Regions from separate parts of the Paenibacillus aurantiacus genome, predicted to be linked through region 1. Evidence: riboswitches for the same ligand, from Rfam matches in the RefSeq annotation. Region 1 holds a riboswitch; each other region holds the start of a gene.
What was found. A riboswitch is a leader RNA that binds a small molecule or an ion and turns the genes downstream of it on or off. The one in region 1 is predicted to bind cobalamin.

Region 2: linked by a shared signal. The riboswitch ahead of cobJ (precorrin-3B C(17)-methyltransferase) and the one ahead of ACFFSY_RS27945 (ABC transporter substrate-binding protein) in region 1 are both predicted to bind cobalamin.
Region 3: linked by a shared signal. The riboswitch ahead of ACFFSY_RS21595 (energy-coupling factor ABC transporter permease) and the one ahead of ACFFSY_RS27945 (ABC transporter substrate-binding protein) in region 1 are both predicted to bind cobalamin.
Region 4: linked by a shared signal. The riboswitch ahead of ACFFSY_RS22645 ((2Fe-2S) ferredoxin domain-containing protein) and the one ahead of ACFFSY_RS27945 (ABC transporter substrate-binding protein) in region 1 are both predicted to bind cobalamin.

Annotation. Positions count from the first base shown of each region.
Region 1 is NZ_JBHMDO010000044.1:223,020-230,893, forward strand. It holds gene ACFFSY_RS27925 (DnaJ family domain-containing protein) at 1-154, shown strand, start outside; gene ACFFSY_RS27930 (rhodanese-like domain-containing protein) at 151-462, shown strand; gene ACFFSY_RS27935 (heavy metal translocating P-type ATPase) at 627-2,822, shown strand; gene ACFFSY_RS27940 (PAS domain S-box protein) at 3,018-4,559, shown strand; cobalamin riboswitch at 4,695-4,942, shown strand; gene ACFFSY_RS27945 (ABC transporter substrate-binding protein) at 5,128-6,132, shown strand; gene ACFFSY_RS27950 (FecCD family ABC transporter permease) at 6,133-7,167, shown strand; gene ACFFSY_RS27955 (heme ABC transporter ATP-binding protein) at 7,164-7,874, shown strand, end outside.
Region 2 is NZ_JBHMDO010000027.1:39,339-47,212, forward strand. It holds gene mqnE (aminofutalosine synthase MqnE) at 1-258, opposite strand, end outside; gene erpA (iron-sulfur cluster insertion protein ErpA) at 648-1,010, shown strand; gene ACFFSY_RS16950 (hypothetical protein) at 1,328-1,489, opposite strand; cobalamin riboswitch at 3,023-3,270, shown strand; gene cobJ (precorrin-3B C(17)-methyltransferase) at 3,465-5,345, shown strand; gene ACFFSY_RS16960 (sirohydrochlorin chelatase) at 5,394-6,557, shown strand; gene cobK (precorrin-6A reductase) at 6,554-7,345, shown strand; gene ACFFSY_RS16970 (precorrin-8X methylmutase) at 7,365-7,874, shown strand, end outside.
Region 3 is NZ_JBHMDO010000034.1:36,307-44,180, forward strand. It holds gene ACFFSY_RS21585 (TetR/AcrR family transcriptional regulator) at 1-333, shown strand, start outside; gene ACFFSY_RS21590 (WG repeat-containing protein) at 455-2,947, shown strand; cobalamin riboswitch at 3,029-3,234, shown strand; gene ACFFSY_RS21595 (energy-coupling factor ABC transporter permease) at 3,390-4,160, shown strand; gene ACFFSY_RS21600 (cobalt ECF transporter S component CbiN) at 4,153-4,434, shown strand; gene cbiQ (cobalt ECF transporter T component CbiQ) at 4,431-5,234, shown strand; gene ACFFSY_RS21610 (energy-coupling factor ABC transporter ATP-binding protein) at 5,231-6,073, shown strand; gene ACFFSY_RS21615 (lactonase family protein) at 6,215-7,294, shown strand; gene ACFFSY_RS21620 (hypothetical protein) at 7,580-7,874, shown strand, end outside.
Region 4 is NZ_JBHMDO010000034.1:253,128-261,001, forward strand. It holds gene ACFFSY_RS22620 (cupredoxin domain-containing protein) at 1-844, opposite strand, end outside; gene ACFFSY_RS22625 (plastocyanin/azurin family copper-binding protein) at 859-2,451, opposite strand; gene ACFFSY_RS22630 (hypothetical protein) at 2,664-3,002, opposite strand; gene ACFFSY_RS22635 (FixH family protein) at 3,149-3,634, opposite strand; gene ACFFSY_RS22640 (PepSY-associated TM helix domain-containing protein) at 3,647-5,029, opposite strand; gene ACFFSY_RS22645 ((2Fe-2S) ferredoxin domain-containing protein) at 5,136-5,501, opposite strand; cobalamin riboswitch at 5,663-5,869, opposite strand; gene ACFFSY_RS22650 (DUF2935 domain-containing protein) at 6,016-6,840, shown strand; gene ACFFSY_RS22655 (TetR/AcrR family transcriptional regulator) at 7,025-7,705, opposite strand; gene ACFFSY_RS22660 (MATE family efflux transporter) at 7,842-7,874, shown strand, end outside.

The sequences.
Region 1 (7,874 bases):
CGAAGAAGAGCGCGAACCGGTGCGCAGTCAGCTGAATGAGAAACGGCTGCGTTACCGCATGATGGCGGAAGCGAAAGGGCTATACGACAATGCCGCTTTCGCGCAATACGAGCATTTGATCAAGGGCAAATTAGAAGGAGATGACCGGCAGTGAATCAGGAAATTACGGCGGCGGAGCTGCGTGAACGTCTGGAAGCGGGCGAGAAGCTGAATTTGATCGACGTGCGCGAGGTGGACGAATGGCAGGATGGCCATATCGCCGAAGCGAAGCTCATTCCGCTCTCCGAGTTTACGGAACGGCTGGATGAGATCGAGAAGAACGATCAGCCGATCTACGTCATATGCCGCAGCGGCGGTCGCAGCGGCAAAGTGTGCAGCTATTTGGCGCCGCAAGGCTATAACGTGGTCAACATCCAAGGCGGCATGCTGGCTTGGAGCGGCGACGTCGTCACTGGCGAATAGGTCGATCATAAGGAGAAGGACGCGTGTACGGATTACCGTGCATGCGTCCTTTTTGGTTTACGCCGCAATTCTAATGCAACAAGTCCTCTATCAATCGGTCATGTCCGAACGCGCTGCGCCATATAGTAAGTAACTAGGATGGATCCGGGAAGGAGGAAAGGTAGATGAAGGAGCAACACCCGCACGCGGTGCTCGACATTGCCATTCACGGGATGAGCTGCACGGCTTGCGCCGCCAGAATCGAGAAGGGACTCGGCAAGCTTGCCGGCGTGGATGCCGTGTCCGTTCACTATGCGGGCAAATCCGGGAGCATACGCTATGCGAGCGGCGTAATCGAACCGCAGCGGATAATCGAGCGCGTCAGCGAGCTGGGGTTCCGGGCAGCGCCTTACGGCACGGATGACGATGGGGCGGAACGGGATAAGCTGCTGCTGCGGCTGCTGCTCTCCGTCGTGCTCTCCTTGCCGCTTCTGGTCGCGATGCTCCATCATTATGAATGGCTGTCGGCCGTGCCGATCCCCGCCTTCGTGCAGGAGCCGCTGCTGCAGTTCGTGCTGGCGGCGGTCGTGCAGTTCGGCATTGGAATGCCATTCTACTTCAATGCCTATTACGCGCTGCGCGAGCGGACGGCCAATATGGACGTTCTGGTTGCGGTCGGGACAACGGCGGCCTTCGGATACAGCTACTACGCCATGCTTGCGGGCTGGCCGCTCTATTTCGAGACGTCGGCGGTCGTCATCACCGCGGTGCTGCTCGGCAAGTGGCTCGAAGCGGCGATTTCTGACCGGGCGCTGCAGGCCGCGATTCATCTTGGCCGGCTCCAGCTGACGGAGACATGGGTGCTGCGCGGCGGCTCGAGAGTGAAAATACCCGTACAGGAGCTGCGCGTCTCCGAGACGATGCTGCCCGAGCAAGGGCAGCCGCTCGCGGCCGACGGCATCGTTGTGCGCGGGCAAGCTTCGGTCGACGAATCCTTCCTGACGGGCGAGAGTATGCCAGCTGCCAAAGGCGAGGGGGATGCCGTCTTCGCCGGCACGATCGTCGTCGGCGGCGAGATTGCGGTCCGCGCGCAAGCGGTGGGCGACGGCACCATGTTAAGCCGGATCGCCGCTCTGACCAGGCAGGCGCAATCGTCCAAATCGTCGATCGGCCGCCGGGTCGATGCGCTCTCCGCCATCTTCGTGCCCGCGATGCTGCTGCTCGCGACCGCGACGCTGCTCATCTGGCTCCTCTTCCTGGATCCGGGCAATCTCGGCAATGCCTCGCTTCACGCGCTGGCGGTGCTGCTTGCGGCATGTCCGTGCGCGCTTGGGCTAGCTGCGCCGATCTCGCTCGTCATCGCGTCGGGACGATTGGCGCGCCGGGGCATCGTCATGAAAGAAGCCGGCGTGCTCGAGCGTTTGGCGGGACTCGATACGGTCGTCCTGGATAAGACGGGCACCTTGACGGAAGGGAGACCGCAGCTTGTCGATATGCAGCTCGCGCCGGGAATGACGAAGCGGGCGCTTCTGCGCGATGCCGCATCCGCGGAGCAAGGCGCGAAGCATCCGTTCGGGCAGGCGCTGCTCGAGCAAGCGGCTGCAGCCGGGGTGGAACTGCCGGCCGAGAGGCAATTCCGCGAGATTGCCGGCAAGGGCGTCGAAGCCGTCGTGGACGGTCGTCGCGTGGAGGTGGGCAGCGCCGTGTTCGCCGAAGAGCGCGGGCTTGTGCCGACCGCTGCGATCGAAGCATTCGCCCGGCGTTCGGAGCAGGCGGGCCGCAGCGTGCTCTATGTCTACGTGGGCGGCCAAGCGGCAGGCGCGCTGGCGTTCGTGGACCCGATCAAGCGCACCTCGCGTGACGCCGTGCAGCGGCTGAGGAAGGCCGGCATCGAGCCGATCCTCGCAACCGGCGACCATCCGGCTCCCGCTTGGGCGGCTGCCCAGGAAGCGGGGATCGAGCGGGTGTACGCCTCGCTGCTGCCGGCCGATAAGCAAATGCTGATCGAGCGGCTGCGGCGTGAGAACCGTCGTGCCGCGATGGCGGGCGACGGCTGGAACGACGCGCCGGCGCTGGCTGCAGCGGACGTCGGTATCGCCATGGGCAACGGGACCGATGCGGCGCTCGCAGCCGGTCATATGGCGCTCATCCGCGCGAGGCTGACCGGCATCGCCGACGCGGTCGCGATTAGCCGGCTAACCCTACGCAATATCCGGCAGAACTTGGGTTTCGCCTTCGTATACAACGCTTGCGTCATTCCTTTCGCCGCATTCGGCGGGCTGGAGCCGTGGATGGCGGGCACCGCGATGGCATTCAGCTCCGTGTCCGTTGTCGGCAACGCTTTGCGGCTGAACCGTCAGCTACGAAAGATCGCGGATTAAGCGCGGCAAAAAGCCATGCAAACCAATGTCGCCAAGGAACGCCCGTGTTTGACGCCAATCGCACATTATCGACATGGGCGAGTGGGCCTTTCGGTGGCCGTTGGCGGCAAAATAAGCCAAAAGGGCCGAAGGTTTTCGGCAAGAAGGCAGCGAATGGTAATAAACATGGTTGCCCAAAACAGCGGAGGATGGACGATGAGAAGTCGTGTCACTTTTTTTAACGGACAGCAAGCCGCCCAATTAAAACAACGAGGGCTATTTAGTCCTCATGCGATTTTGACTAGCAATATTAACGGATTAGTTGACAATTACTTGACGGGCGTATTCTTGGCGAGCGACGATCGGCTGCTCTACGTGAACGGTCGGCTCGCGGAGATGTTTGGCTACACTCGGCAAGAAATGCTGCAGTTAACCGCGCCTGAGCTCGTACACCCGGAAGACATGACGAAATTCCGCGAAGAGACCCGCAGACGGCTGAGCGGCGAGCGGAGTACGATGCAGTGGATTCGGGGACTGCGAAAGGATGGGAGCGTATTCTACTTCGAGACGCAGGCGGACATGATCACCTATCGAGGCAAGCCCGCGCTCATGGGAACGCTCATGGATACGACAAGCATGAAGCAGGCAGATGATTTCTCTACCGAGAATGACGTGCGTTATCAGCGGCTGATCAAATATTTGCCGGAGCCGATCATCGTGCAGGACGGCGAAACCATTATCTATATTAATAATGCGGCGATGAAGCTGCTGGGAGCGGATACGCAGGAACAGCTGCTGTATCAATGCGTAGGCTCGCTCGTGCACCCGGACGACCGTTTAGCCGCCGCGGAGCGTGTCTCGAAGGTCATGCAGTCCGATGATCCGCTCGACTTCGTGGAGAGCAAGTTGATCGGCCTGGACGGGGAGACGATCGACGTCGAAGCGTCCAGCATTCGCATCCACAATTTCTTGGGGCGACGGATCGTCGTGCAGACCGTGTACCGGGACATTCGGGAGCGCAAAAGGGCCGAGGAGGCGCTCGTCAACTCCGAGAAGCTGTCGGTCGCCGGTCAGATGGCCGCAGGCATCGCGCATGAGATCCGCAATCCGCTCGCATCGCTCAAGGGATTCTCGCAGCTGCTGAAGAAGAAGTTCGACAAGCATCACGATTACTTCGATATTATGCTTGCGGAGCTGGACCGGATCAACGAGATCGTCCAGGAATTCATGGCGCTGGCTAAGCCGCAGGCGAATCAGCTGTTCGGCCATTACGACCTCATCCGCATCTTCCATGCGGTCATGACGCTGCTCGAGACGCAGGCGATCATGAACAACGTCGAGCTTTGCCTCAATATGAGCGAAGCGGGGGAGACAAGTATCTATTGCGACGAGAATCAAATCAAGCAGGTGTTCATCAACTTGCTCAAGAACGCAATCGAGGCGATGCCGGCCGGCGGACGGATTGAGATCGAGCTGCGCGCGCTGCGCGACGGCGAGGTGACGATTCTGATCAAAGATCAGGGGGTTGGCATCCCGATCGAGCTGATCGACAAACTCGGCGGACCGTTCTATACGACCAAGAGCAGCGGAACCGGGCTTGGCCTTATGATCTGTAACCGCATCGTTCAAGCACACCATGGCGAGATGTCGTTCGCCAGCGAGAGCGGACTAGGGACGACGGTAACGGTCGTGCTTCCGCTCGCAGGAAGCCGAGCAGCCGAGACGGCGAAGATAACGGCGGGCGCAGGTCAAGGATAACCAAGAGGCGTTGTCATCGGGACCCCGCAGGCTGAATGCCTGCGGGGTTCTTGCCATGGGGCGTGCTCGTTAACCGTCCGCGGCCGAAAAGGGTAGACAAGCCTTTTCTCCGAGTGATATAGTTACAGTCGAACAATTGCATATGTTGGAACAGGTGCCGAAGCGAGGAATGCATAGTGTTGCGTCCGACGCGGAGGTTAAAAGGGAAGACCGGTGCAACGCCGGCACGGACCCGCCACTGTAAGGAAGCGTCTAACGTACGGCTATTGGCCGTTCTGCGGACAACGTGAAGCCTATCGACGTCACTGGCCGCCTAGCGGACCGGGAAGACGGCAGCGCGCAAGCTTTCGAGTCAGGAGACCTGCCTGTTCAATAGCACGCTGCCCACGTGGACTTGGGGAAGTGTTGGAGCTTGGATTAGACGATCGATACGGTGCATGCCGGCTGCCTGAGCCGGATGAACGTCTTTGAACGCGCGAAAGTCTGCAGCAAGCACTTCCGGCACGGTCCTGGGAGTGCTTTTTTTGTTGCAATTGCAATATCGGCAAGAACGAGGAGTGGGGACAGCATGAACAGAACGATCGGCTACAGATTGGCGATGCTGCTAGTAGCGGCAATGCTGCTGGCGGTGCTGGCAGCTTGCGGTGGCAAGAACGAGAATAATGGCGCGGCTGCGAATAATAACACGGCCACAGAAAGCAACGCCACGACAGGTGCGGGCAATGCGGGAGAAACGGCGGACGCGGCCCCGGTATACCCGCTTACAGTAACCGACGCGACAGGCACGCAGATTACGTTCGAGAAGGCGCCCGAGAAAGTCGTGACGCTCGTGCCGAGCGAAACCGAGATCATGTTCGCGATCGGAGCGGGCGATGCGGTGGTTGGCGTGGACGACAATTCGAATTATCCGGCGGAAGTGGCATCGAAGGCGAAGGTCGGCGGTATGGAAGCGAATATCGAGGCGATCGTCGCGCTCAAGCCAGACCTTGTGCTGGCCTCCTCGTCGATGAACGCGCCGGCGGTCGAGAAGCTGCGCGGCCTTAATCTGACGGTGCTGGCGACCGATCCGAAGACGTACGACGAAGTGATTAGCAAGATCGGCCAGATCGGCGCGATCATGAACAAGCCAAGCGAGGCGCTGGAAGTCGCAAACCATATGAAGGATGTGCGCCAGCAAGTACAGGATGCCGTGAAGGACGCGGTCAAGCCGAAGGTATACCTCGAGTTCTCTCCGGGTTGGACGGTGGGTAAAGGCGAGTTCCTGGATGAGATCATCACGCTCGCGGGCGGCACGAATATCGCGGATCAGGCAAGCTGGTACGAGATCGATCCGGAGAAGGTCATCGAGCAGAATCCGGACGTCATCGTCTACGCGTCTATTAATGTGAAAGAAGGCGAGAAGAACCCAATACTCGACGCTATCGAGAAGCGTCCGGGCTGGGGATCGATCGCCGCAATCCAGAACAAAAAGCTGTATGAAGTCGATCAAGATCCGCTTGTTCGCGTAGGTCCGCGCTTGGCGGAAGGCCTGCTCGAAGTCGCGAAGAAGCTGCATCCGGATCTCGTCAAGTAAATGCGGCGCAAATTGTACCTGTATGGAGGAGCAGCGATGCTCCTCCTTGCCGCATCTATCGTCGTTAGTTTGTCGATCGGATCGGCGAGACTGCCGCTATCCGAGGTATGGCGCATCCTGCTGCATTATGTGATGGGCGCAGACGGAGACGGGGGGGCGGACTCTAGCTCGATTGCGATCGTCACCCAAGTCCGCCTGCCCCGCATCGTGCTTGCCGTCCTTGTCGGGGCTTGCTTATCGCTTGCCGGCGCGGGCTTCCAGGGCGTGCTGCGCAACCCGCTTGCCGATCCGTTCACACTGGGCGTCGCGACGGGGTGTTCCGTCGGAGCGGCATTCATTCTTTTATTTGGCTATCATCTCACGGTAGGCATGTGGCTCATTCCGGGCATTGCGTTCGTAACGGGCATCGCCACGCTCGGGGTCGTCGTGGCGCTGGCGCGCGCGAGGGGGGCGATGAACATCGTGACGCTCATTTTGGCAGGCGTGATCGTGCAGGCGTTTCTCGGTGCGGTCGTGACGTTAATGTCGTCGATGTCGCAAGGCGTCGTCAACGAAATCAACGCCTGGCTCATGGGCAGCATCAGCGCGCGCGGATGGGAACATGCGCAGCTCGTGCTGCCGTTCCTTGCCGTCGGCGCGGTTGTGTTGATCCGCTATTCGATGGCATTGAATTTGTTCGTGTTCGGCGAACGGCATGCTTCGCATCTGGGCATCGAGGTCGAACGGACAAAGCTTACCGTCTTGATCGTCTCGACGCTGCTGACGGCTGTGGCCGTCTCCGTTGCGGGTGTCGTCGGTTTCGTCGGGCTCGTCATCCCGCATTTGATCCGTCTGATCGTAGGTCCCGACTACCGGCTTATCGTGCCGCTCTCGGCGCTCGGCGGCGGGATTTATCTGCTATGGGCGGATACGCTCGCGCGCACTGTGGCTAGTCCCAAGGAAATTCCGCTTGGCGTCGTGACGGCGTTCATCGGCGCGCCCTTCTTCGCGTACCTGCTCTATCGACGCAAAATGCAGCAAGGAGGCGCGTTATGATCGAAGGGAAAAGCTTAAGCTTGAGCCTGGACGGCAAGCGTGTCTTGTCGGACGTTTCTTTTCGCTTTCAAGCGGGAGGGATGTACGGTATCATTGGTCCGAATGGGGCTGGCAAGTCGACGCTGCTCAGCCTGATCGCGGGCACGGCGAAGGCGGAGGAAGGGGAACTGCTGCTTGCCGGCAAGCCGGCGGGGCAGTGGACGCGCAAGGAGCTGGCCAGACATGTGGCCGTGCTGCAGCAGGGCGGACTAGCGTCCGTCGGCTTCACGGTCAAGGAAGTGGTTGCGATGGGGCGCTTCCCGTACCAGAATTGGATGGGCGAGGAGCGCAGCGACCCCGCCCCGCTGCTAGCGCGCGTGCTGGCGCTGACGGGGCTTGAAGGTTTGGCCGATCGGCAGATCGACCGGCTAAGCGGCGGAGAACGGCAGCGGGTGGCGCTGGCCAAGGTTATGGTCCAGGAGCCGCGGCTGCTGCTGCTCGATGAGCCGACGACCTATTTGGATATTGGCTATCAAATGCAGCTGCTCGATACGGTCAAGCAGTGGCAGCGCGAGCAGGGGATTACCGTCGTTGCGGTGCTGCACGATCTGAATTTGGCCGCTCAATATTGCGAGGAGCTGTACGTCCTATGTAACGGGAGGATCGAGGCATCGGGTCCGCCCGAGGCCGTCGTGAACGCGGAGCTCGTCGAGCGGGTATACGGCGCG
Region 2 (7,874 bases), on a different contig from region 1:
TCCTTCGTCCTTACGGAAGTTGCAGAAGGCGCAGTGGGCTTCGCAGACGTTCGTGAAGTAGAGGCTCATGTTCTCGATGAAGTATACCTTGCGGCCGTTCTTGCGCAGGTTGACTTCGTTGGCTAGCTGGCCGATCGTGAGCAGGTCGTCGGATTTGTACAGGAAAATGCCATCCTCGCGGGAGAGGCGTTCGCCAGCGCGTACTTTCTCGATAATAGCCTGCATCTGTTTGTCTTCTGTCGGTATTGCGACGTTCATGAAGGGTTCCTCCTTGTCCGCCGGGCGCTTCTGGTCCGGTCAATGGGTAATGTAGAGCGGGAAATGCTGCGCGCACGGGCGTTCTTCAGCCAAAGGGAGCAATAAATTCAACTATGTGAAAAAAATAACATACGCAGCCTGTTGATGCCGCATCCGATCGTCCGAGCAAAAGCTACCCCCTATTATAAACCTTCACTTCGGGGGGCGGCAACTACAAAAGTCGAACCATGCCGAACGCGCCAAGGCGGCATCGAGGCGGATGCGAGTCCCTTGAGTGATATCCGGAAGCGGTGTATACTATAAATTATAAAGCGCCGTTCGACCACCGGACCTGCCGAAGTCGCAGTCAGCTGCACGGGACGAACGCCGCAGTCAGGGAGGGAATACGAATGATTACCATTAGCGAAAGCGCAAATGAGAAAATAAAAGAAATGCTCGCGGCGGAAGAAACGCCGGATCTGTTCCTTCGTATCGGCGTCAAGGAAGGCGGCTGCAGCGGCTTCTCCTACGGCATGGGCTTCGACGACGAGCAGAAGGACGATGACAATGTCATGGAGTTTGCCGGGCTTAAAGTCGTCGTCGACGGCGAAAGCATCCGTTACTTGAACGGCCTTCAGATCGATTTCAAGGAATCGGCGATGGGGGGCGGATTCACCATCGAGAATCCGAACGCAACCGCGACATGCGGCTGCGGCTCCAGCTTCCGCACGGCCACGGCAGCCGGCAAACCAAGCGCGCCGGGCGAATGCTAATCCGCGATCAAGCGTCATGACGATAAGTCCCCTCTACGGTAGAATGCGCAGTTCGAACCGTGGCAGGGGGCTTTTTGCGCTGGGAATAAGCGGGCTTGGAGAGTGGGGAGGCGCTCGTAAAGGGAAGCTGAGGGGACGGGACATTGAGCGTCGATTGTTTGAAGGAGTGAGGAAAAGCCGCAGTCCCCGACTACGGCTTTTCCTTGGTCCATCCTATGCGATTAAGAGGACTCGAACAGCTCGAACGTGTGCTCCAGCGCATGGATGCTTCCGGCAAGCAGCACTTCCCGAAACAGATCGAATAGCGCGATCATGGATTAGCCGCGCCCCTTTCCGTCCGCCGCGGAAGCGGCGTCTTTGTCATAAGCGATAAGCACGATGTTCGGACTTGAGGCCGAGCGCAGATGCGCTTCGGTCTGCCTCAGTTCCTCCAGCTGCTCGTCGTTCAGTTGGGCGGGGCGGTATTCGTCGTTCATCATAATCCTCCTAGGAATAGTCGATAGCCTCCGCACGGCCGTGGTTAACAGGAAAAAAGAGCCCGCTACAGGGGCTCTCTTCCGACGGTGATACGTAGAATGAGACAACTTCTGCTGCACATCCGTTAGAAATCCGGTTACCTGATGGTAATGTGTCCCTCAGAATACTCTGCGGCACAACCCCTCGCTTCTATGCAAAATGTGTTACTTCCGTTTACCTCTTGTGAGTCCTTGCACTATGCCGTCCAATGGAACCACACCTCGCTTCTCACCGTCGATATTATCATGTCCGGGCAAGGGCGGTTCTATGCGGGATTGAGCCAAAGAAAAGACGAAGAGGCGGCAAAGCGCCAAGCCAATCGCTCGTCCGGTTATTGGGAGCTCGACGGATCAGCACAACCAACAGCTCAGCTCGACTTAGGGCGCAACGAAAAAAGAGCCCCTTAAGGGCTCTTCTCCGACGGTGATACGTAGAATGAGACAACTTCTGCTGCACATCCGTTAGAAATCCGGTTACCTAATGGCAATGTGTCCCTCAGAGATACTCTGCGGCACAACCCCTCGCTTCTATGCAAAATGTGTTACTTCCGTTTACCTCTAGTGAGTCCTTGCACTATGCCGTCCAATGGAACCACACCTCGCTTCTCACCGTCGAAATTATTATGTCCGGACAAGGGCGGTTCTATGCGGGAGGGAACGACTAAATGTTACAGAGTGACCCGGGTGTCGTAAGCAGCCGCGATGCCACCGCGCTCGCCTTCCGACGTGCGGTGCTCGGTCACGCGTTGGCAGTCAAACCTCGTGCGGCCTTGCGCGCAACGAAAAAAGAGCCCGTTTTAAGGGCTCTTTTCCGACGGTGATACGTAGAATGAGACAACTTCTGTTCACATCCGTTAGAAATCCGGTTACCTGATGGTAATGTGTCCCTCAGAATACTCTGCGGCACAACCCCTCGCTTCTATGCAAAATGTGTTTACTTCCGTGTACCTCTAGTGTTGTGTTCTTTCACCATTCGGCTCAATGGAACCACACCTCTCTTCTCACCGTCGATAATTAGAATGTCCCGAGTCGGTCGGTTGTATGCATGACGGAATGGATCTCAATGCGGCGTATTTATGCTTCAGGCCGGGCAGCTTATGGATCCACGGGCAATACGTCGGGAACGGGAACGAGAAGGGAAGGGAACGAAAAAAGAGCCCGTTTTAAGGGCTCTTCTCCGACGGCGATGCGTAGAATGAGACAACTTCTGTTTCACATCCGTTAGAAATCCGGTTTACCTGATGGTAACGTGTCCCTCAGAATGCTCTGCGGCACAACCCCTCGCTTCTATGCAAAATGTGTTTACTTCCGTTTACCTCGCGTGTCGAGTCCTTTCACCATTTGGCTCAATGGAACCACACCTCTCTTCACGCCGTCAAAAATAGGATGGCCGGATTGGGCGGAAGATATGCGCCGGGAAAGCGAAACGCTGCCGCAGGGCTCGTACCATTATTTTCATAGACAGATGATGGCAGGCTCTTGTATGATGGTCGAGACAATTGCATATCGGGAACAGGTGCCACGAGCGCGCAGCATGCGGGGAATGCATGATTCGCGCCGAGGCTTAATAGGGAAGTTCGGTGCAAAACCGACACGGACCCGCCACTGTAAGAAGCTTGTCTGCCGGCCGATCGAAGGCCGGGCGACAGGTGCGACGCAACCGAAGTCACTGGGAGACTGCCTCCCGGGAAGACCGCCGCCGCACCGCTTTAAGTCAGGAGACCTGCCTGTTTCAACAGCACTGTTAACCTACGCGGAATTAGGGTGGTGTTAGAGATCGGACAAGCAGGAACGATGCCTCCCTATGCGCATGCGCGCGGGGCGGCCGTTTGGATTCGTTTGTTAGCCACAGGCATTTCTAACACATTTTGTGTTGGGGATGCCTTTTTGTATTGTGCGGAAAATGGCATCTAAGCCAAGGAAGGAGCGGCGGGATCGCATGGAGAGGACAACGGGCAAGCTGCTGATCGTCGGGTTCGGCCCGGGCAGCTTCGAGCATATCACGAAACGGGCGAAGGAAGCGATTCAGGAGAGCGATATCGTCATCGGCTACAACACGTATGTGGATTTGATCCGCGGATTGTTGAGCGAGCAGCAGGTCGTGCGGACCGGGATGACCGAGGAGGTCAGCCGGGCGCAGGAAGCGGTGCGGCAGGCGGAAGCCGGGCGCGTGGTGGCGGTAATCTCAAGCGGAGATGCAGGGGTCTACGGCATGGCCGGCCTCGTGTACGAGGTGCTGATGGAGCGGGGGTGGCGGCGGGAGACGGGCGTCGCGGTAGAAATCATTCCAGGCATCTCGGCGATCAATTCGACGGCGTCGCTGCTTGGCGCGCCTGTCATGCACGATGCGTGCACGATCAGCTTGAGCGATCATTTGACGCCTTGGCGGGTGATCGAGCGGCGCGTCGAAGCGGCCGCCTCCGCGGATTTCGTCATCGCGCTGTATAATCCGCGCAGCGGGCGGCGGACGCGCCAGATCGTCGAGACGCAGCGGATCGTTCTCAAGTATCGTTCGCCGCAGACGCCGGTCGGTATCGTCAAAAGCGCGTACCGCGACCGGCAGGATGTCGTGATTACGACGCTCGGCGACATGCTGGAGCACGACATCGGGATGCTGACGACCGTTATCATCGGCAACTCGGCCACGAGCGTATATGAAGGTCTAATGATCACGCCACGCGGCTATCAGCGGAAGTACACGCTCGGCGCCGACGTGCAGCCGCTGCGCCCGCACGAGCGGCTGCGGACCGAAGCGGAGCCTTGGGCGCTGGAGACAGTCGGGGTTTTGAGCGAACAGGACGACTGGGGCCCGGTCGGAGTGTCGAGTGACGAGGAAGGCCTAGGAGCGGACGGGGAATTGGGCGAAGAGCCAACTTCGATTGCAGTCGGCGCGGCCGTTATCGGGACGGGAGAGACGGCAGCAGGACTGGCGGCTTCGAGGGGGGAGATAGCGGTCGATCGAATCGTTGGCCATTCGCTCGGGGAGAGAGCGCTTCGAACGGCCGCGGTTCCCTCGCCTAATTCACCGACTTCGTACATCTCCGCGGGCGAGACTTCACCGCTGTCTCTTGCGATGGAGGCGATTCGTCTTGTCGACGCAAGCCGAGGCGTCGAACGCGCGGAGCCTGATGCGATCGGCGCGGGGGCGGACATCGGAGCGCCGTTCCGGCAGGAAGCGATTTTCGAATTCGCGGTCGGCCCGGGGCTTGCGAACAAGAAGCTGAGCGCGGCCCAAATGACGCTGCTCGCCGAAATCGTCGGCGAAGCGGGCGAGCTGGAATATACGCCGCATCATCAGTTCATCGTTCGCCTGCGGACGGATGACCCGGCTGCGGCGACGGTCCGGCTGCGCGAGGCCGGGCTTGCGCTTGCGCCGGTCGGCGACGTCGTGCAGATTAAGGCGTGCGATTTTTGCGATATGGAGAAAGCGGAATCGGTGCCGTATTTGGAGCAGCTCGGCGCGGGACTTGGCGGCGCGAAAGTGCCCAAGGAGATGCGTATCGGCTTCAACGGCTGCGGGATGGCGTGCTATGGCGCGGTCAACGAGGATATCGGCATCGTGTTCAGACGGGGGAAGTTCGATCTGTTCTTGGGCGGGAAGACGGTTGGGCGCAACGCGCATGCCGCCCAGCCCGTCGCAGAAGGCATCGAACCGGACGCGCTCGTGCCGACGGTGGAGCGGATCGTGGCGCGCTTTCGGGAGGAAGGGCATCCGAACGAGCGGTTCCATAAGTTTTTCAAGCGGGTGAAAGAACTCGAGGGTTATAGGCAGCAGGACTTGCCCGTGTTCGCGATCGATAACGCGGTATGCGGCGACTGACGGCCGAAAGACCGTCAGGATTCTCAGGGGAAGAGGAGCGGACGAAAGATGGATGCAGTATTATTTGTTGGCCACGGCAGCCGGGATGCCGAAGGAAATGATGAGGTCAGGGCGTTCGTTAGTGCGATTGCGGATCGGCTGGAAGGGCTTCTAGTTGAGACATGCTTTCTCGAATTCGAGAAGCCGACGCTCGATCAAGGGCTTGACAAGTGCGCGGCGCTGGGCGCGAAGCGGGTGGCGGTGATTCCGATCACGCTGTTCTCTGCCGGCCACGCGAAGCTGCACATTCCGGCGGCGATCGACGAAGCGAGGGAGCGGCACGCAGGCGTGCAATTCATCTACGGCCGTCCGATCGGCGTGCATGATCAGGTGCTGGAGATTCTCGCCGCCAGGCTGCGAGAATCCGGACTTGATCCGGAAGCGGAGCTGCGCGATACGGCGGTGCTCGTCGTCGGGCGGGGCAGCAGCGATCCGGACGCGAATAGCGACTTGTTCAAAATCTCGCGGCTGTTCTGGGAGCGGCTGAAGGTCGGCTATGTCGAGACCGCCTTCATGGGCGTGACCGATCCGCTCGTAGAGGCTGGCGCGGAACGATGCCTGAAGCTGGGGGCGAAGCATGTCATCGTGCTGCCTTATTTCTTGTTCACCGGCGTGCTGATCAAGCGGATGGAGGATATGCTGGAGAGCCTGCAGGCGCGTTATCCCGAGCACGTCTTCACGCTCGCCCGGTATTTCGGCTTCCACCCGACCTTGCAGACGATATTGCTTGAACGGGCGCGCGAGGCGCTTGGTGAAGAAGTGAAGATGAACTGCGACATGTGCCAATACCGGCTTGCTGCGGCCGCGGAGCATAGGCATCACCACCACCATCATGACGATGATGGTCATCACCACGGACACCACGGACACGATCACGGGCATCACCACGAACATGATCATAATCACGAACATGATCACGAGCATCACCATCACGATCATCACGGACATGAGCATCACCGCATGCACGACCATGAACACCAGTATGTCCAAGGCAATCATGAGCATCACCACCATGACCATGATCATCACGGTCACGAGCATCGTCATGAATCCGATCATGAACAAAATCACGACCATGATCATCATCACGGCCGCGACGATGGTCGTCGTCATGATGATGAGCGCGGCCAACAGGCCCGCCCTGCCGCGCTCGCGTCGGAGGGACTGCTATGATCCTCATGCTGTGCGGGACGAGCGATGCGCGCGAGCTGGCGGTGCGGGTCCAAGCAAGCGGCTATGAGCCGCTCGCCTCGGTCGTGACGGAGAGCGCGGCCGCGAGCCTTGCGGCGGCAGGCCTCGCCGTGCGGACAGGCCGGCTGACCGCCGCCGAGATGGCGGCGCTTGTCCGGGAGAAGGGCATGACGGCGGTAGTGGACGCGAGCCACCCGTTCGCGGAAGAGGCGCACCGCAACGCGATCGCCGCGGCGTCGATCGCCGGCGTGCCGTACATCCGCTTCGAGCGGGAACGCGAGAGCGGAGGCGGCCGCGGCAGCCTCATCACGTATGCCGCGGACTACGAGGAAGCGGCCGAATTGGCTGCCCGGCGAGGCGGCGTCGTCATGCTGACAACGGGCAGCAAGACGCTGCATATTTTCGCCGCGCGGCTGCACGGGCTGCCGGACGTGACGCTGATCGCCCGCATGCTGCCGCGCGTGGACAACATGGTCAAATGCGAGGAGCTCGGCATTCCGCAGCGGAACATCGTCGCCATGCAGGGACCGTTCTCGAAGGAGCTGAACAAGGCGCTCTATGCCCATTACGGTGTTACGCTCATGATTACGAAGGAGAGCGGCAAAGCCGGCGCGGTGGACGAGAAGCTCGAAGCGGCGGCGGAGATGGGCATCGAGACGATCGTCATCGGCCGGCCGGACATCGAGTTCGGCACGATGTATTCGGATTACGGCGCGGTCATCGCGCATTTGGACGGACTGCGCGGACATACGGGCCGCGGCGATGCATAAGAGGGAGCGTGGCGAAGAGATGGATTTCAAGACGGAGTTTAAACCGTTGACGGTACAGCCGCAGGAGATTGAGGAGAGAAGCTTCGAGATGATTACCGAGGAGCTCGGACCGCACCCGTTCACGGAGGAACAGTATCCGGTCGTGCAGCGCGTCATCCACGCGTCGGCTGATTTCGAGCTGGGCCGCAGCCTGCTGTTCCACAAGGACGCGATCCGCGCTGGCATCGAGGCGATCCGGCAAGGACGCAAGGTCGTCGCGGACGTGCAGATGGTGCAGGTCGGCATCAGCAAGCCGCGCATCGAGAAATTCGGCGGCGAAGTGAAGGTGTACATCTCCGATCCGGATGTCATGGCGGAGGCCAAGCGGCTGAACACGACGCGCGCGATCATCTCGATCCGCAAGGCGATCCGCGAGGCGGACGGCGGCATCTACGCGATCGGCAATGCGCCGACGGCGCTGCTGGAGCTAATTCGGCTCGTGAAGGAAGGCGAAGCGAAGCCGGGGCTCGTCGTCGGCGTGCCGGTCGGC
Region 3 (7,874 bases), on a different contig from region 1:
CTGAAGCAGCTGGCCATCGGATTGCTGCGCCACTCGCACGTTGAATTCGAGACGATGATGCGAAAGGCGTCCTCCGTCTTGAGCGAGGACCAAATCGCCGCGATCCGTCATCAGGAGCAGCAGCTTCACCAGCTGCTCGGAGGCGTGTTCCGCTCGGCGATGGAAGCGGGTATCATTCGTCAGAGCAATCCTACCTTCCTCTCCCGCGCGTTCGCCATGCTGATGCTGATGCGCAATCAGCCGGAGTTGACCGAGGGGTTGATCTCGCCGGACGAAGCTGCCGAGGAGATCGTTCAATTATTCCTGCACGGGTTAGATCCGCTTAAAGGCTAGACGCTCGCTTCCATCGCTCGAAATTGTCATATCTGCCGCGCATCCGCATACGATTAGGCGAAAAGCCAAGCGCCGGCGCGCAGAAGGCGTATTCGAGAGCGATTGGAGGAGTGATGCGAACATGATCGCACACGAACAGCAGCTCGTTCAGCTCGTGCGGCGATTCTTGCCCCAAGGCGCGGAGCTGGCCGTCATCGAACGTCCGGTGCCGCACCCGGCGATCGTCGCGGCGGACATGAACGGCGACCGCGATCCGGAGATCGCGGCCGTTTACCGATATGCAGACGCGTTGTATCTATTGGTGCTCCGGAATCCGGCGGAAGGTTGGGAAGCGGTCGTCAATGAACGCGGAGCCGGCTACGGGGTGACGCTGCTGTCCGCGTCGCCGGTATCAAGCGCGACCCGCAACAATTTGCTGGTAGGCTGGCAGATGGGCGCGGTCTGGTCGCAGCTGGCGATCTACGAGTGGGAGCCCGGCGGATTGCGAAGCGTGCTGAAAGAACCGTTAACGTACAGTTATATCGAGGTGCTCGATCTGCTCGGTTCGAGCGGTCGAGACGGACAGTCGGAACTGGTTCTCTGGCTGCATGACACGGGCGAAGCCTATCGCGTGGAGGTGCTGCGCTGGCATGGCGGCGACATCGTGCCGGCACCCGACGTAGAGGCGGCTTACTTTCGCAAGGTGACGGGTTATTATGAGCATATGGTTCGGCTTCATCCTGATTACGCATTCTATTGGTATTATCTGGCTGATGCTCAGCTTCGAGCGGGATTGCCGCAGGCGGCACTGTCATCCGCTCGCCGGGCATTGGATTTTCCGCATCCGTATCCGTCGCGGGAAGAGCTGGAGCGTCTGCAGCGGGAGATCGCGGGCAAGTTGCAACATGGCCGAAGTGTCGCTACCAGAGCGGAAGCGCTGTTCCCCGCTTCGCTCAAGACCTTGAACGGAATTCGTTGGGGGTACATCGACCGCTCAGGCAAAATGGTTCTGCCGCCTCGTTTCCGATCTGCCGCTTCTTTCGGTCCGAATCGACTCGCGGCCGCCGGGACGGAACGCGGGACCGGGCTGATCGACACAACAGGCCGCTTCGTTGTAGAGCCGATTTATGATTCGATCAGCGATTTCAACGAAGGTCACGCGGTCGTTATCGACAAGGAAGGCTTTAAGCTGATGAACGCTTCAGGGAAGATCGTGACGAAGCGCGCTTATTCCTTCCTGGGGAATTTGCACGATAACAGGGCGGTCTTCTATGTCCAAGATCAAGATGGCAGCTCGCGGTATGGTTACATTGACGGACGGGGAGACGAAGTCATTCCGGCCCGCTTCATGGAGGCGGACGACTTCCAGCGCGACCGTGCGCTCGTGAAGACGAAAGAAGGCGAATATGCGGTTATTCGGCCTGATGGGACCGAGGTTGCCGTATTCCATTATCCATTCGTAGGTCCGCCAGGCGACGGCCTGCTTGCCTTCCAGCAGGAAGCAGGCGGCCCTTATGGATATATCGATGAGAAGGGCAGGGTCGTCATTCCGCCCGCGTATACGTTTGCCCAGCCTTTCCAAGACGGGTTGGCCGTCGTCAATACGGGCGAGGATTACAAGTCGGTGTATGGCGTCATCGACAAGAAAGGTCAATACGTCGTCCAGCCGGGCTATAACGATATCCGGCAGCTCGGCGAGAAGCGTCTGGCACTTGGGCAGGCGATCGACGAGAACGAGCCGTACCGCGGTTCCAAATACGCGATCGCCGCGACGAATGGCGTTCGTCTAAGCGATTACGTCTATTTCGATCCGCAGGATTTCAAGCAAGGGCTGGCTTCGGTCTATGACCGCACGCACACGTATTTCATCGATCGGACGGGCAAGGCGGCGCCGGGTTATCCGCGTATCAAAGGAAGCGGCATCTTAACGCTCGAGGATGGCCTGATCGCGGCGAACGTGGACCAGCGGCTGTCGTATTGGACGAAGGATGGGCAGAATGTCTGGCGGCAGAACAGCATCATTCCGCTGCGCGATCCGTACCGGGTGCGCGAGGTGAAATATAGCCCGAACAAAGATTACCTCGTCTATTACCCGCAGCTCGAAGGAATGTCGAATCCGAATACGCAGCAGAATGTCAATACCAAGCTCAAGGAGCTGTCTCAGGTGAAGCCGGTCCCGGCGGATCAGCAGCTGGAAGCTTCGTATACCGGCGACTTCCAGATCTCCATGTTCCGCAAAAATCTGCTCGTCCTCGAGCTGTCCGGCTACAACTATCCGTTCGGCGCGGCGCACGGCATGCCTACGCTGCTGTACCCGCATGTCGATGTGACAACCGGGGGGTTCTACGAATTGAAGGACTTGTTCAAGCCCGGCAGCGATTACGTGAAGGTGCTCAGCGATATCGTCGGCCAACAAATCAAGGAAGACCCGCAGTACGACTACGTATTCCCGGACACGTACAAAGGGATCGCGCCAGACCAGCCGTTCTATGTCTCGGAGACGGCGCTGCATCTGTATTTCGCGCCTTACGAAATCGGACCCTACGCGGCAGGCTTCCCGACGTTCACGATTCCGTTCGCGCAGATCAACGGGATATTAGCCAAGGATCGCCCATTCTGGCAATCCTTCCACTGAGAGGCGCCATCCAAAACGGTTGTTGCGCAAAACGCGGCAACCGTTTACTATGTTCATAGGTTTGATTCCGCGTGCGGATATAATCGAATAACGGAAACAGGTGCTGGAAAGCGGCCGATGCAGGCTGCCATTCCGGCTTAATAGGGAAGTTCGGTGCAAAGCCGACGCGGTCCCGCCACTGTTACGGAGGAGTCGAAAGCGCATAATCGCCACTGGGTGCAACCGGGAAGGCGGCTGACGACGATGATGCCGGTAGCCAGGAGACCTGCCTGTTTCAACGACACTGCTTTACCTACGGGAGATAGGGAGGTGTTAGACGAGCAACCGGATGGTAACCAAGGGCGTACATACGGGCGTCTTTCCCCTGCATGACGAAGGGGAGAGGCGCCTTTTTTTGCATGTCCGAGCGGCGTGCAACATTTAACAGAAGGGATTGGCAGCAATGAAAAAAAGAAAATGGGCGGGGACGTTGGCGGTGGTAGCGGCGATGGCGCTGTACTTATGGATCAATGAACCGCAGTCCGCATACGCCATGCACATCATGGAGGGCTTCCTGCCTGTCGGATGGGCGATCTTCTGGTGGGTAGTCTTCATCCCGTTCTTTATGCTCGGAATTCGTTCTCTGCGAAAGGTGACGAAGGAAGCGCCAGAGCTCAAAATCATGCTCGGCCTTGCAGGCGCCTTCACGTTCGTGCTATCGGCGCTGAAGCTGCCTTCCGTCACAGGCAGCAGCTCGCATCCGACCGGGACGGGGCTTGGCGCCGTCATGTTCGGACCGCTGCCGATGAGCGTGTTAGGGACGATCGTCCTGCTCTTCCAGGCGGTGCTGCTTGCCCACGGCGGACTGACGACGCTCGGCGCGAACGCATTCTCGATGGCCGTCGCAGGCCCGATGGCCGGTTACGCGGTCTATGTGTGGCTGATGCGGACCACAGGCAAGCAGAAGCTGGCAATATTCTTCGCCGCGGCGCTTGCCGACCTGGCCACGTATATCGTCACATCGGCGCAGCTCGCGCTCGCATTCCCTTCAGCTAGCGGGGGATTCGCCGCATCGCTTATGAAATTCGGCGGCGTCTTCGCCGTCACCCAAATTCCGCTTGCGATCAGCGAAGGTCTGCTGACCGTGCTCGTCTGGAATTGGCTGCAAGCCTATGGAGCGGACGAGTTCCGGCAGCTGCAGCGCAGAATGAAAGGAGCCACGACGCATGTTTAAACGTTATCGCAATACGCTGATCATCCTCGCGGTCATCCTGTTGGCCGTGCTGCCCCTGGCTTTCGTCAAAGGGGAATTCGGGGGCGCGGATGGGGAAGCCGAAGAATTGATCGCGGTCGTCGATCCAACCTACAAGCCGTGGTTCTCCTCGCTGTTATCGCCGCCGGGCGAGACCGAGAGCATGCTGTTCGCGCTGCAAGCGGCGCTCGGCGCGGGCTTCATCGGTTATGTCATCGGCTTGTTCAGAGGCAAAGCGACGAGAAAACAACCGTGATCTTGAAGCAGATCGACAGCTACTCCTACGGCAATCGGTTAAGAAGCCTGCCGGCGACAGCCAAGGGTGGTTTCGCCGCTTCGCTCCTGCTGCTCGCTTACTTGACCGGTCCGGCGGTGCAGGCGGCCATCATCGCGTGGTTGTACGTCTGGACGGTACCGCGAGCGGGGATCAGCGCGAAATTCTATGCTGTGTCGCTCGGGAGCGTCCTTGGATTCTATCTGCTTAGTCTGCCGGCTCTTATGATCGAGGCGATCCCGGAAGGCGCGAAGATGGCTGTCGCGGCGAACGTCCGGCTCGAGTTGGGCGGATGGCAGCTGGCAGTGACCGAAGATAGCATGCATCTCGCGGTAAGGCTCTTGTTTCGCGTGCTCGCATGTTCAAGCTGCTTCCTCTTCCTCATACTGACCACGCCGATGGCGGATTTATTCCAGGTGCTGCGTAAGCTTCGCGTACCCATGCTGCTGCTGGAGATCATGCAGATCATGTACCGGTTTCTCTTCGCCTTGCTCCAGACGGCGTCCGAGCTATACACGGCTCAACGGGCGAGGGGTGGCCATCATGGCGTGAGGAGCCGAATCGCCGACACGGCGACGCTCGCGGCCCGGCTGTTCGGGCGGACGATGTCCCGCTACGACAATTGGACGCGCGGGCTCCGCGCGCGCGGCTTCGAAGACGAGCTGCGGCTAGCGCCAAGCGAACCGGGGAACGTTCCCGCGAAGCTGCGCATCGAGGCCCTAATCGGTCTCGCAATCATAACGTTGACGGCACTGCTGCTGCCTGGAGGATGGCTATCATGATACACAACATCTTGGAGACGGAGAGCGTCTCGTATACTTATCCAGGAGGGCGCAAGCCGGCGCTCGATCAATTGACCTTACAGATACCGCAGGCCAAGAAGACGGCGCTGCTCGGACGGAACGGATCGGGCAAATCGACGCTGTTTCTTCAACTGCTCGGCTTGCTGCGCCCCGATCAAGGCGCGATGCGCTTTCGCGGCCAGCCATATCCGGACAATCGGCGCGGCTTGCGCGCCATCCGAGAGGAGATCGGTCTTGTCTTTCAAGATCCGGAGCAGCAGCTGATTCTGAATACGCCGCGCGAGGATGTCTCCTATGGCCTGCGCAACGCAGGCGTGCCGGAAGGGGAAATTCGAGACCGCGTTCGGGAAGCCATAAATGCGGTGGGTCTTACGCATGCAGCAGATACGCCAATCCATGCGCTAAGTCTTGGTCAGAAGAAGCGGGTCGCGCTCGCAGGCGTGATGGTGATGCGACCGCGAGTTCTGCTGTTGGACGAACCGACCGCTTATCTCGACCGGACGTCCGAGCGCAGATTGTTAGACGAACTGGCACGCATACATGACGCGGAAGGCGTCACGATGATTATGGCGACGCATGACATGAATTTGGCCTACGAATGGGCGGATCACTGCATCGTCATCCAAGACGGCGCGTGCGTCATGGCGGGGGTGCCTGGAGAGGTGTTCGCTCGTGTAGCGGCGTTAAGCGATTGGGGGTTGTCGCGTCCTGCGGTGCTGAATCTGTGGGACGCGATTCCGGAACGTCTACGTCATGGGCACCTAGCGCCCAAAGCGCTGTCTGATTTGGAAGATTGGCTTCGACATCATCTTGCATAGGGCATGGCTTAGGTTAGGCAGGCGCTTCGATTGCCAATCGATCGCCTGCTCTTTTTTTGCAAATACACGGCGTTGATGCTAAGATTAGTACGATTTTATGCGGGTTTGTAAGCGAATTGGGTACATAAGGAGGCGCTTGTTTTGTCCGAGCAACAACTGATCGTATTCGCCGGTTCCTACGCGGAAACGGCAGACAACAGCATTTATTCGTATAAGTTAAATGAAGAGACCGGGGCGCTGACGCTCGTCCACGCGGTTGCGGGTTACCGCAATCCAACGTTCCTGAACGTCGATGCGGCCAACAACCGGCTGTATGCCATTTCGGAAGGTACATCGCCGGACGGCGGCAAAGCCGGGGAAGGGGCGGCATTCGCGATCGACCCGGCTACCGGCCGATTCGAACCGCTGAACCGCACGTTGACGGTCGCTTCGCCGACCTGCCATATCCAGCGTGACGCAAGCGGCAAATATTTGATCGTCGTCAGCTATCACGGCGGCATGGCCGGCTTGCTTCAGATCGAAGAGAACGGCCGGATCGGTAAGCTGCTGGACGTTAGTCAGCATGAAGGCCGAAGCGTTCATCCGGAGCGGCAGGATCGCCCGCATCCGCACTCGGCGTTCTTTAGCCCGGACGGGAAGTTCGTGCTCATTCAAGACTTGGGCCTAGACAAAATTTTCACGTACGCGATCGATGAAGCGGCTGGCAAGCTCGTGCAGAAGCATGTGACCGAGACGAACCCGGGCGCCGGGCCGCGCCATCTCGCTTTCCATCCGACGGGCGCGTTCGCTTACGTCATTAACGAGGTTGATTCGACAGTTGCCGCCTTCGCCTATGATGCGGAAGATGGCCGACTGACCCCGATCCAGACGGTATCCACGCTTCCGGCCGAAGGGTTCGATGGCGAGAACACGACCGCCGAAATCGCGATATCGGAGGACGGCCGTTACATGTACGGCTCGAACCGCGGTCACGACAGCTTGGTCGTGTACGCGGTAGACGGCGCAACGGGGCAGCTCTCCCACGTGCAGCATATTGCTTCCGGCGGCGGTCATCCGAGACATTTCGCCCTGACGCCAGGCGGACAATATCTGCTGTGCGCCAACCGGGACGACAATAACATCGTTACGTTCCGCATAGACCGGGAGACGGGACGTCTGAGCGAGACGGGACAATCCGTATCGGTGTCCAAGCCGGTCTGTGTAAAGCCGGTGTACCTGTAGCTTTTCGGGTTATTTTCGGATTATTCTCGAGTTGCGCAACGAACAATTGACATGAAACCTCTCCAATCGACAAGATGGGGAGGTTTTTTGACATATTTTACGACTCAAGGAAGTGGAAGGACTGTCAAGATTCGATTTACCTGACATGGGAATAACATATTATTCGCAAATGCGTAAACTTTCTTGACATAATGCTTGCAATGATTTATTGTAATAGAAACTAGCGCAAGCGACCGGCTTAGATAGTTTCTAACCATATTCTAACAATGAGAGGAGAACGACAAGATGGAGAAGAACGAGTTGATGACTATCAACGTTCTATTGGACAAGGCGGCAGCTTACACGAGACTGTTGTCGGAGATTACCGAGACGAAGGCTGCGGGCACGTGGCGGAATGATCGGCGTTTCAAAGCAGAACACGATGAAATGAAAGCTGTGGCGGAACGACTCCGCGGCCATGACGACGCGAACGTGTCCATGTATGGATTCCGGATGCAGATGCTGATCGGCGAATTCGTCGAGACGGATATCGTATGCCATGAGAAAGTGGTTCATTTGCGCGAAGTGCGCAATCAAGAAG
Region 4 (7,874 bases), on a different contig from region 1:
CGAAGGTGACGGTCAACTCTTCATCTTGGCCGAGCAGCTTCGTGTCGAACGATTCGTCGTCGGCTGTAGCGCTATGCTTGACGGCGTCCCTGTTGATGAACGTGACGGTATCGCCCTTCTTCACGTCAAGCACGGCTGGGGAGAAGGCAAATTCGACGATCTCCACGATATGGTTTTTCGCTGCGTCCTTGGCGGAATCCTTCCTGCTATCAGACGGCTTCGGCGGCGCGGATCCCGGTTTCGCCTTCGGCGGAGTTGTGGGGACCGCCGCGTTGTCCGATTTGGCATTGTTCGCGTGCTCGTGTCCAGCACCTGTTGTGTGGTCCTGGTTCGAAGCGCCCTTGTCTTCGGAATGGGTACCGCTAGCCTTCGCGCCCGATGAGGAGCTGGCCGTCCCCTTGCCTGTGCTGTCAGCAAGCGCAGGTGTATCGTCCGTTTTATTATCCGATGTGTCGTCTGTCTTGGCATCCGACTTAGGATCTGAACCTTTACTAGTGTTGGCCTGGACGTCGGTTTTCGACGGTGAGGCGGTTGAATCGGTTGAATCGGTTGCGCTTCCCGCTGTGCCCGAGCCGGTATCGGCTGTCGTCCCCGAACCGGAACCTGCATCGTTCGGCGAAACCGGTGCATCCTGTTCCCCAGCGTCTCCGTCCGTCGAAGCGGTGTTTGTGTTGTCGTCCAGCATCGCGCCTTCCGTATGCGATCCGTCTATATGCTGGCTGTTATTTGCGGATGCTGCCTGCTGCGGCGCATGCTGTTCGTTCGACCCGCAAGCCGAGATCGCAAAGACGATCAGCAGCAGGATGATCCCGATGCCCAATAACCGTTTTCCGCGCTCCTTCATCGCTTGTGCCTTCCTCATGTGACGATGATTTTCCCGGTCATGAATTTCTTATGCGGCTCGCAATAGTAGTCGTATGTCCCTGCTGCCCCGATCGTGATGGTATACGATTCGTCTTGCTTGAGCAGCGGCGTCGCGAAGCTGCCGTCAACGGCGACTGCGTTATGCTCCATCGAATCATGGTTGACGAAGGTGATTTTCGATCCGGCTTCCACGGTGAGCGGCTTCGTGCCGAAGGAGAAATCTTTAATATCGATCGTATACGTCTTCACCGCGGCGGCGGCCGTCGTTCCGGTGAATTGAACAGGATCGATCACGTACCACACCTTGTTCACGCCTTGACCAAGCAGATCGCCATGCGCGGTATCTTTCAAGAAATAATAGAGCGGATAACCTTTGAACGCTGCCTGCATGCTGCCATCCGGGCGTGTGATCATGCCGAAGTCGGCGGCGGTCAGCGTCGATGGGACCGAACCGTCCACGGCGTCGTAAGCCGGCCAATTCACGAGGCAGTTCCCTTCGCATACGCTCGCATTCTTCGGATCCTTGTCAAAATAATACAGCGTGCGGCCGTAATCATCCGTCAAGTAGTTGCCCGCCGTCGCCGAAGTGGCCAGCATGACGCGGTAATCGGACTTGGCGATGAACCATACGCCGCCGACGGCTTCGCCCAATACATCCCCAGCCGTTGTATCCTTCGCGAAATAATAAAGCGGCCAGCCTTTATACATCCATTGTTTCTGTCCGTCGTTGCGCGTCAGCACGGTGAAATCGTTCTTGTTCAGAGACGATGGAATTTGCAGATGCTCATCATAGAAGATCGGCCAATTCTTCAGACACTCGCCTTGGCAGGCATTCACATCGGCAGCGTCCTTCGTGAAGAAATACAGCGTCATACCGCTCTTATCGGTGAATAGCGTACCGAGCTTCTCGTTCGTCTGCAGACCGATCCGCTCTCCTGGCGGCTGAGCGGCAGCAGCATCAAGCACGCCAGCGGCCTGCAGTTTCGAGAACAGCGTCGTTCCGTCAGCCGTCTGGCCGGCTAATGCTTCAACAAGCGCCGTCGCGATATGCGCGTTCGTTAGCGTTGCCGTCCCGGTAATTTGGTAAAGTCCTTTGGACCTCGCGAACGCTTCGGTGTCGGCATAGCGGAAATCCTTCCCCGACTTATAACCGAGCGCTTCCAACAGCACCTTGTAGAACTGCTGCGCGCTGATCGGGTCGGCCGGTTTGAACGAACCTGCGCCGGAGCCGTTCCAACCGAGCTCAGGATGCGCTTTCAAATAAGCGAGCACCGATTGATTCGATGCATTCACTTGATTGGCGTCCGTGAAATTCGCGGTACCCTTGAAGTCCGTCGCTTCCTTCAAGCTTCCCTGCAGCCGGAGCGAGATAATGGCGGCCTGCATCCGCGTTGCGCTTTTGCCCAAATACGATGCATCGACGCCGTTCCCATCTCCGATCAAGAGCCCCAGCTTCGCAGCCGTCTCCGCATCGGTCTGAACGGCGGATGATGAACCCTCCTCCGCCCCGAAGCTCTGCGACGGCAAGTAACCAAGCATACTCAGGCAGATGACAAGCGATAGCATGATCGAACGTTTCTTTGTCATGACGAACAACCTCCCTCAAAAGTATCCTTCCATTAGAAGGAAACGCAAGGGAGGTCTAGGCGGTTTGATGGCGCGCGATTTTTTTTTGGCGCTCTTTGATATGGGTTGATTCTGAACAACAAAAAAAGCCGCGGTTACGCGACTTTTTAAGCATGATTGTCCTAAGCGCCCGACAGTTCTCGTTATCTGCCGGGATAAAGATTATTGTCGGTCTATACGATTGGCGAATGTGAAGTATGACGTTCGTGCGTGTAATCCACAAGCGCTTCCTTAGCTCGCTGGACATCATCCTTATGGACCTGCAGTTTCAAGGCAGAAGGTTGACCTGATGTGTTCATGGCGCCAGCGGCAATGCCGGACGCCGGCTGACCGTCCAGCTCGCGGACGCGGGATCGAATGCCCCGTCCGTGTAAATACGCATGTTTATCCTGTAATTCCTCCGCTTGATTTCCAGATGCGGTCAGAACGGTTTTCCAACGGCTAGCGCGGATCAGAATGGCAGCTGCAATCACGAACACAGTGGCACCAACGATAATCAGAATTGCATTCATCGTCACTCACCTCTTCGTTCCGGGGAAATTCCCCTGTTTCCCATACCATAACCATCACCGATTCGTCGTGAAACAGCTGGTCAAGTCCAATCTTAGTTTGAACTAGCTCCTTTAGAGATCCGTTACTGCGCCTTTAGATGCTGAGGTTAATGATGGCCGCCATGAGCCGCTTCGTCGGGCTTAGCAGCGTTTTCCATTGCGATTAGCTGCTCCACCGCTTTAGCACCAACGGCAATGCGTTTGGTGGGTAACACTTTATCGCCATTGGTGTCTATGAGGGATTGAACGTAATAGATCCCCTCTTCTTGAATACGGTGCGATACCGAATAGACACCTGGCGAAGTTTCAGCGGCCTTGACGGTAACGGCCGCATCCCGTTGCCCTTCCGGCCAGAACACGAAGTCGGCTTGAGCAGCACCTCCCACCGGCTCCCCGCCTTTGAACACTTCGACGGAGAAGTCGCTATCCGCACCGACCTCAAGCTGCTTCGGCAGCTGCAATTTTACCGTGAGGTGCGAAGGCAATCCGGATTCGTCCAATTCGGGAATATTCGCTGTGCAGCCGAATAGAAGAACGGACAGAAGCAGCATGCTGCCCAGCGAAGCGAACCGCCGTAACGTATATGTCGACACTAATAATCCCCCCTATACAGAAAACCAGTGGCGCAATGGTTTCACCCTATGAATGATCAACGCGTCTAGCACCAGGACGACGAGGATCGATATCCCTACCAGCGGCATGACGATCCCGCATACGAGCATGATTAGCGTAACGCCGATCGTCACCTTCTTGTTATCGTGCCGATTCGGCGCTCCCAGCTTACCGTCCGGTTTGCGTTTCCTCCACATCACATACGAGCTGGCCGCGGTCAAGATAAGGCCCACGCAAGCTAACAAGCCAAGCAGTTGGTTCGCGAGTCCGAACAGTCGGCCTTCATGGAAGGCGATGCCGTATGTAATGGCTTGGGCCATGATGCCATAATCCGCGAAACGAACGTCGGTTAACACGGCGCCGCTATATTGATCGAGATGCAGCGTGGCATTGTTCCCTGGTTTGACATGCGAGGTCGATACGGTAAATACTCCGGTTTCGCCTTTGGGCAGCGTGATCGTGTAGGGCTTCGCTACGTTCTTCGCATCCGCGATCCCGGCGATCTCATCCGAGGTTAACGTGATATATCCACCAATTGCAGACTGGGGAAGCGGCAGATTCTCGGCTGCCCAAGGCAAATCCTCAGCCGCATCTTTGGCGACCGTGACGGATGACGGCTTCGCGCCGAAGCTGTAAGCATAAGGAGGCGTATTGGTATTCGTCGAATTGGCGAGCCGGTCGATCTGTGGTCCCATAATGCCAGACCAAGGCAGCCCGCCTGCGATAATAACGATTAGCAGCAACGAGATCCAGAAGGCGGGCACCGCATGAAGATCACGCCAGAATAGCCGGCTGCCGGGCTTGCTTAGTCGTGGAAGAATCGTTCCCCAGATGGAAGATTTGTTGCGCGGCCACCACAAGTACAGACCGGTTGTTAACAAGATGACGGCCCAGCATGCGGCCAGCTCCACAAGACGATTGGCGATGGTACCCCCAACGACGAGCTCGCTGTGAAGCTTCTTGAAGAACGATGCGAATGTCTTGTCCGTGTCTAGCGTACCGAGCGCTTCCCCGCTGTATGGATCCACATACATCGTGGTCGGCGTCCCGTTCAGATTGACGGACATCGGATAGCTTGCGTTCTTCGCATCCGTTAACGTAATGGAGGATACCTTCAAATTAGGATTGTCGGCTTGCACCTTCTCGATGATCTGTGCCGACGTTAGACGCTGACTGCCTACTTCGCGAACGACCAGCATGTCCTTGTACAGATAACCTTCGATTTGCGGTTTGAACAAGTAGACCGCGCCGCTGAATGCCAGAATAATTAAGAATGGAGCAAAAATAACGCCAGCATAAAAATGCCATCGCCATACGGACTGGTAAATCGTTTTGCTTAACCCTTTCGATACTCTTTTTGTTTCCCCGGCACTCATGAATCAACATCACCTCTCGCGCAGATATCGAATCTTCGATAACTATAGCGCATGGGGATTGGATGCCGGATGACTCGACTGGGCTATGTGGAGCAAAAAAAATACATTATGGATTCCGCAATATCCCTTTCGATCCTTGGCCCGTAGGTATAAAACGATCAGTATGATAGGCGTAAGTCAATTGATCCTGGAGCGGTTCACCCTGCAGCAGATGCTCGCTTACAAGCTGTTTCCCGCTCTCGGGCGTCATATTCTTGTACCAAGTTCCTTCGGGATACACGATGACGACACAAGCGTCCTCGCAGCGGCCATTACATTTTGTGCGCGTGGTATGAATCCGATCTTCCGCTGCGTGATGCGCGATCTCTGCTCGGATTGCATGCGTAACTTCGTCCGCCTGTTGACGCGAGCAGCTTCCCCCATTGCATATCAACACATGATGCTTCGTTCTCGACAAATCCCAAGTTCCCATGTTGTTTCCTGCTCCTTCGACTCTCGTGGATTAGCACTACCTATATCTCTTCTGCCAACAAAAAAAGGCGTCCTTCCCCGTGAAATAAGCATAGGGAAAGACGCTTTCATCATTTGATAGGATGACGATTCATCTAACACTCCCTATCTCTCGTAGGTACAATAGTGCTGTCAGAACAGGCAGGTCTCCTGGCTCCGGAATCATCGCATGGCAGCAGCCTTCCCGATCAGAGTTGATCAGTGGCTGGATCGAGCTGCCTGCTCCTCCGTTACAGTGGCGGGACCGCGTCGGCATTGCACCGAACTTCCCTATTAAGTCTGACCGGCAAGCATGTTGGCCGATCAGACACCTGTTCCCGAATATGCAATTAGAGTAAATCCATTACTCCCCTATCATAGTCGACCGTTCTAGCGAACACAACAGCCGATACGCAATGTTATTTCCAATATCGTGTCATTGGACAAATCGACCTAAACATACCATTCAAGAGTCGAGAATAGAGGAGTGAGTGAAGTTGAATGCCTTTGTAGCGCGTTCGCTTGAAGAAATCAGGTTCTGGTCACGTATCATGAAGGAACATTCCCTCTTCCTGAAACTGGGGTTTCGTTGCGAAGATACTCAACTCATTCAAGAAGCAAACAAGTTTTATTCTATTTTTGAGCATATCGAAGCGCAATCGCATGCGTTCACGATTCAGACGGACCCCAACCAGATCAGAGCCTTCAACATGGAAGTACACAATGCGGTATCGCATATATGGGTTTTCAAGCGTAAGGTACTCGGGCTAATCCTATCTTGTAAGCTTCCTGGCGCCAATAATTTCCCGCTTCTCGTCGATCACGTTAGCAGAGAAGCCAATTACTTCAGAAATCGTCTATCAGAGCTTAATAATGGACAGCTAGAGCCGCTCGCGGACGCCATTATCGATGAGAATGTATTCTTCCTAAAAATTATGGCTGATCACGCCAAATTCATTGGCCATTTGCTTGACCCGTCCGAACGAAAATTAGTCGAGCAGGCACGTGAATTCAGCCATGATTTTGACACGCTGCTGTGGCAAGCGCAGGACTTAAGCTCCATGCGCCCTCAATCGCAGACGCAGCCTTTACTGAGTCAATTTCTTGATCAGAATCGCGTCTCGGTGGAGAGCTTGCGTGATTTCAAGAAGACCGCTCGAGATCTTATTGAAGCTTGTCGGATCAAGAGCATCATACATCCTTTGCTAGCCGATCATGTATACCGGGAAGCCGAGCATTTCTTGACGATTATTGATATGTTCGAGAGTCATTTGAAAGGTAATCCTTCACATGAAATGGACCACCATAACGCTTGGCATTGACCGACGCAGGAAGGCAACACTTCTTCTACGTTACCGCTTGTCAGTCTGTCCATGCTTGTGAGCCTCAAGAGATCAGGATAATCAGAAACAGGCTGAGACAACTGCTCTCAGCCTGTCTCTGTTATTCCCGTACTGGCCATGGTGCCGCAATCCACGATCGTCTTGCCGCCCATTCGTCCGACTTCTACTTCCCCTGCTCCTCAATCACCTGCTCGATCCCCAATAGAATCAGCTTCAATCCGAACTCAAATGCCCGATCAGACCCCATCAACTCGAAAGTCCCGCTCTTGTACATGCGCCGAAACATTCCTGCATCCGCCTCGCTCATGGCGTCCAGAAGGCGGGTCATCTCTCCGCTCGGAAGCTCTCCCTGCTCCTTCACGATCGCGGTCACATTGCGCTGATGCTCATAAGCGTCCAGAACAAAGTAGAACACGTAGTTCAACAGCGTAAGCGTCGCTTGAAACTTCTGCTCCTGCTCAAGCGGCGTCGATTCCATGCAGAGCAGCAAGCGGTTCGTGAACCGAATGATGTCCGGCTCGTGGGGCAGCGTCATCATCATGAGCTGCGTGGAGCAGGGATACCGGCCGAGCACGCTTCGCACCGTTACCGCAAGTCCGGTCAACTGCTCCTTCCAGTCTCCTTCGGAGTGGAACTCCTCCACAATGATTTTCGACACCTGGTTGGCGAGGCGCTGATAAAGATTATGCTTGCTCTTGAAGTACCAATACAGAGACGGCGCCTGAATCCCCAGCCGGTCGGCCAGCCGCCGCATGCTGAATTTCTCAATCCCCTCTTCCCCGAGAAGTTCCCACGAAGCTTCAAGAATTTTATCCTCCGAAATCTGAGGCTGCTGTTTTTTCATCCGTATCCGCCCTTTTATCTAACAGTGTAAGTTTGTGCTTTACATGCTTCTAGGTTCATGATATCATCTAACACTGTAAGGCACAACCTAACACTGTTAGAGGGACGACAAATTCATCCAGAAAGTAGTGACCCACATGGACGCAGAAAACCTACATTATTTTAAAAAA